DNA from 2 places in the Streptomyces sp. NA04227 genome. Region 1 is predicted to be linked to the other one. Evidence: predicted binding sites of a transcription regulator. Region 1 holds the regulator's gene; the other holds the start of a gene.

What was found. Region 1 encodes HrcA, which represses chaperone genes, less so after heat shock. Its sites were predicted from a motif close to TTNGCACTCNGNNNNNCNGAGTGCNAA; they were not measured.
Region 2: a site for HrcA is predicted at 759-785, ahead of groES (co-chaperone GroES). Genes of this name have one in related genera too.

What each region holds. Positions count from the first base shown of each region.
Region 1 is NZ_CP054918.1:2,001,117-2,003,511, reverse strand. Features, by position in the region: gene HUT18_RS08365 (SDR family NAD(P)-dependent oxidoreductase) at 1-214, opposite strand, end outside; gene hrcA (heat-inducible transcriptional repressor HrcA) at 521-1,537, shown strand; gene dnaJ (molecular chaperone DnaJ) at 1,538-2,395, shown strand, end outside.
Region 2 is NZ_CP054918.1:5,114,684-5,117,078, forward strand. Features, by position in the region: gene HUT18_RS22015 (polysaccharide deacetylase family protein) at 1-640, shown strand, start outside; gene groES (co-chaperone GroES) at 931-1,239, shown strand; gene groL (chaperonin GroEL) at 1,399-2,395, shown strand, end outside.

The DNA.
Region 1 (2,395 bases):
GCTCCTCGGCCGCCCCGGCCGTGGCCAGATCGAGCGGTAGCGCGTGGGCGGTGCCGCCCTCGGCACGCACCGCGGCGAGCACCTCGGCGGCGGCCTGTTCGCTGCGCGCGTAGTTGAAGACCACCTCGACACCGTCGCGGGCCAGCCGCTGCACTACGGCCCGGCCGATACCCCGCGAACCTCCGGTGACCACCGCTGTCCTGCCCTCCGGCACGGTCCCTCCCACAGCTCGGTGACGGTTTTCCACAGGCGCCCAACGGGCGCCGCCCGCATGCGAAAGTACAGGGGTCCGGGCCGTCCGCACCCGGCGGTCGCCGGAATGAGGACACCGGAAGCGGACACCGGATGCCGCGGCCCCGAACAACTGGGGAAAACCGCGGCGGGACGGTCGTAGGTGCTCTTGCCGCCGCCGTACCCACCGGCCGTACACTGGGCCGGAACGCTGGCACTCGACTGTCGTGAGTGCCAAGGGGGCGACGGCTGGGCCGGGCCGTGCGAGGGAAGCTGGAGGTGAGCGCGGGTGCTGAACGAACGCAGGCTCGAAGTGCTGCGCGCCATCGTCCAGGACTATGTGGGCACCGAGGAGCCGGTCGGCTCCAAGGCGCTCACCGAGCGGCACAGCCTCGGTGTCTCCCCGGCCACCGTCCGCAACGACATGGCCGCCCTGGAGGACGAGGGCTACATCGCCCAGCCGCACACCAGCGCGGGCCGCATCCCCACCGACAAGGGCTACCGGCTCTTCGTCGACAAGCTCGCCGGGGTGAAGCCGATGACCGCGCCCGAGCGGCGCGCCATCCAGAACTTCCTCGACGGCGCCGTCGACCTCGACGACGTGGTCGGGCGCACCGTGCGCCTGCTCGCCCAGCTCACCCGGCAGGTCGCGGTCGTGCAGTACCCCTCGCTGACCCGCTCCACGGTGCGGCACGTGGAACTGCTCGCACTGGCACCGGCCCGGCTGATGCTCGTCCTCATCACGGACACCGGCCGGGTCGAACAGCGCATGATCGACTGCCCCGCGCCGTTCGGCGAGAGCTCACTGGCCGATCTGCGGGCGCGCCTCAACAGCCGTGTCGCGGGCCGCCGTTTCGCCGATGTGCCGCAGCTCGTGCAGGATCTGCCGGAAGCGTTCGAGAACGAGGACCGCGGCACCGTCTCGACCGTCCTGTCCACCCTCCTCGAAACCCTCGTCGAGGAGACCGAGGAACGTCTGATGATCGGCGGCACCGCCAATCTCACCCGCTTCGGGCATGACTTTCCTCTCACCATCCGCCCGGTCCTCGAAGCCCTCGAGGAACAGGTCGTCCTCCTCAAACTCCTCGGTGAGGCGACCGATTCGGGCATGACCGTACGCATCGGGCACGAGAACGCCCACGAGGGACTCAACTCCACCTCCGTGGTCTCGGTCGGCTACGGTTCGGGCGGCGAAGCTGTCGCCAAACTCGGCGTGGTCGGACCGACACGCATGGACTATCCGGGAACGATGGGAGCAGTACGCGCAGTGGCACGTTACGTCGGACAGATCCTGGCGGAGTCGTAAGTGGCCACGGACTACTACGCCGTGCTCGGCGTGCGCCGAGACGCCTCCCAGGACGAGATCAAAAAGGCCTTCCGGCGGCTCGCCCGCGAGCTGCACCCGGACGTCAACCCCGATCCGAAGACCCAAGAGCGGTTCAAGGAGATCAACGCCGCCTACGAGGTGCTCTCGGACCCGCAGAAGAAGCAGGTCTACGACCTCGGCGGCGACCCGCTGTCGCAGCAGGCGGGCGCCGGTGGCTTCGGCGCGGGCGGCGGCTTCGGCAACTTCTCGGACATCATGGACGCCTTCTTCGGAACGGCGTCCCAGCGCGGCCCGCGCTCGCGCACCCGGCGCGGCCAGGACGCCATGATCCGGCTCGAGATCGAGCTGGACGAGGCGGCGTTCGGTACCACCAAGGACCTCCAGGTCGACACCGCCGTGGTGTGCACCACCTGCAGCGGCGAGGGCGCGGCCCCCGGCACCAGCGCGCAGACCTGCGACATGTGCCGCGGCCGGGGCGAGGTCTCCCAGGTGACCCGCTCCTTCCTGGGCCAGGTCATGACCTCGCGCCCCTGCCCGCAGTGCCAGGGCTTCGGCACCGTGGTCCCCACCCCCTGCCCCGAGTGCGCCGGCGACGGCCGCATCCGTTCACGGCGCACGCTCACCGTGAAGATTCCGGCCGGTGTGGACAACGGCACCCGGATCCAGCTCGCCGGTGAGGGCGAGGTCGGCCCCGGCGGCGGCCCGGCCGGTGACCTCTACGTGGAGATCCACGAACTGCCGCACCCGGTCTTCCAGCGCCGCGGCGACGACCTGCACTGCACGGTCACCATCCCGATGACGGCCGCGGCGCTCGGCACCAAGGTGCCCCTGGAGACC
Region 2 (2,395 bases), 3.1 Mb from region 1:
GCCCCGGCTGCGTACCCGCAAGGGCTTCGAGGTCGACGGCGGCGACGCGGGCCTGCCGCCGGTCTTCACCGGCGTGCCCACCAAGGAGAAGATCGTCTTCCTGACGATCGACGACGGGTACGAGAAGGACCCGGCGTTCCTGCGGATGACCAGTGAACTGCGGATCCCGTACAGCGCCTTCCTCTCCGACTACGTCATCAAGGACGACTACGCCTACTTCCGCCGCATGCGCGATTCCGGCGTGACCCTGAGCAACCACACCCTGCACCACCCCGATCTGCGCGAGCTCTCCTACGCCGAGCAGCGGCGCGAGATCTGCGGGATGCAGGACGTGATGGCCAAGGAGTTCGGGCGGCGGCCGACGCTGCTGCGCCCGCCGTTCGGCAACTACGACCGGGACACCCTGCGGGCCGCCAAGTCCTGCGGGATCAAGGCGATTCCGCTGTGGAACGAGGAGATCGTCCTGGACCGGATGGAATACCGGGACCTAGACAAGAAGCTGCACCCCGGGGACATCGTCCTCACCCATTTCCGGGGCCGCGGCGAATGGCGCGGCACGATGCCGGACATGCTGCGCAACTTCCTGAAGGAGCTGACCAAGCAGGGCTTCGCGGTGGCGCGCCTGGAGGACTACGTCTGAGAGCGGCGGCGGCCGGGCTTGCCCCCGGCCGCCGCGACCGACCGCGGGACAGGGGAGCGCGGCGGGCGGGATCCGTACCCCTCGGACGGGGGGTTTTGGGCTCGCCGTGGCCGCCGCGTTGGCACTCCGCTTGACCGAGTGCTAATCGCAGTCATAGTGTCGCCCTTGGCACTCCCCGACGGAGAGTGCCAGAAGCGACGGGCAGGTCCGGCACCCGCGACGACGGATCCACCTGGTCGCCACCTCAGATCAGTTAACCCCGTGAGATCTCCGAAGGGGGAGGTCGGATCGTGACGACCGCCAGCTCCAAGGTTGCCATCAAGCCGCTCGAGGACCGCATTGTGGTCCAGCCGCTCGACGCCGAGCAGACCACTGCCTCCGGCCTTGTTATCCCGGACACCGCCAAGGAGAAGCCCCAGGAGGGCGTTGTCCTGGCCATCGGTCCGGGCCGGGTCGAGGACGGCAAGCGCGTCGAGCTCGACGTGAAGGTCGGCGACGTTGTCCTGTACAGCAAGTACGGCGGCACCGAGGTGAAGTACAACAACGAGGAGTACCTCGTTCTCTCGGCTCGCGACGTGCTCGCGATCATCGAGAAGTAATTCACCACCACTTGCTTGAGATCTGCGCCCCTGGCACCCGCTCATCGCTGCGTTCACTCACAGCCTGCCGGGCGCCCGGGGCGCAGTTCGTTTTTTCCAGCGATGGCGGCCGTTCCGCGCGAGCGGCCGAGGATCGCAACGAGAGGAATGAACCGCTCCATGGCGAAGATCCTGAAGTTCGACGAGGACGCCCGTCGCGCCCTCGAGCGCGGCGTCAACAAGCTTGCCGACACCGTGAAGGTGACCATCGGCCCGCGTGGCCGCAATGTCGTCATCGACAAGAAGTTCGGCGCCCCGACCATCACCAACGACGGCGTCACCATCGCCCGTGAGGTCGAGGTCGAGGACCCGTACGAGAACCTCGGCGCCCAGCTCGTCAAGGAGGTGGCGACCAAGACCAACGACATCGCGGGTGACGGCACCACCACCGCGACCGTGCTCGCCCAGGCCCTGGTCAAGGAAGGCCTGCGCAACGTCGCCGCCGGCGCTTCCCCGGCCGCCCTGAAGAAGGGCATCGACGCCGCCGTCAAGGCCGTCTCGGACGAGCTGCTCGCCACCGCGCGCCCGATCGACGAGAAGTCCGACATCGCCGCGGTCGCCGGTCTGTCCGCCCAGGACCCGCAGGTCGGCGAGCTCATCGCCGAGGCCATGGACAAGGTCGGCAAGGACGGTGTCATCACCGTCGAGGAGTCCAACACCTTCGGTCTGGAGCTGGACTTCACCGAGGGCATGGCCTTCGACAAGGGCTACCTGTCCCCGTACTTCGTGACCGACCAGGAGCGTATGGAGGCCGTCCTCGACGACCCGTACATCCTGATCCACCAGGGCAAGATCTCCTCCATCCAGGACCTCCTGCCGCTGCTGGAGAAGGTCATCCAGGCCGGCGCCTCGAAGCCGCTCCTGATCATCGCCGAGGACGTCGACGGCGAGGCGCTGTCGACCCTGGTCGTGAACAAGATCCGCGGCACCTTCAACGCCGTCGCGGTGAAGGCTCCCGGCTTCGGCGACCGCCGCAAGGCCATGCTCGGTGACATCGCCACCCTGACCGGCGGCACCGTCATCGCCGAGGAGGTCGGCCTCAAGCTCGACCAGGTCGGCCTGGATGTGCTGGGCACCGCCCGCCGTGTCACGGTCACCAAGGACGACACGACCATCG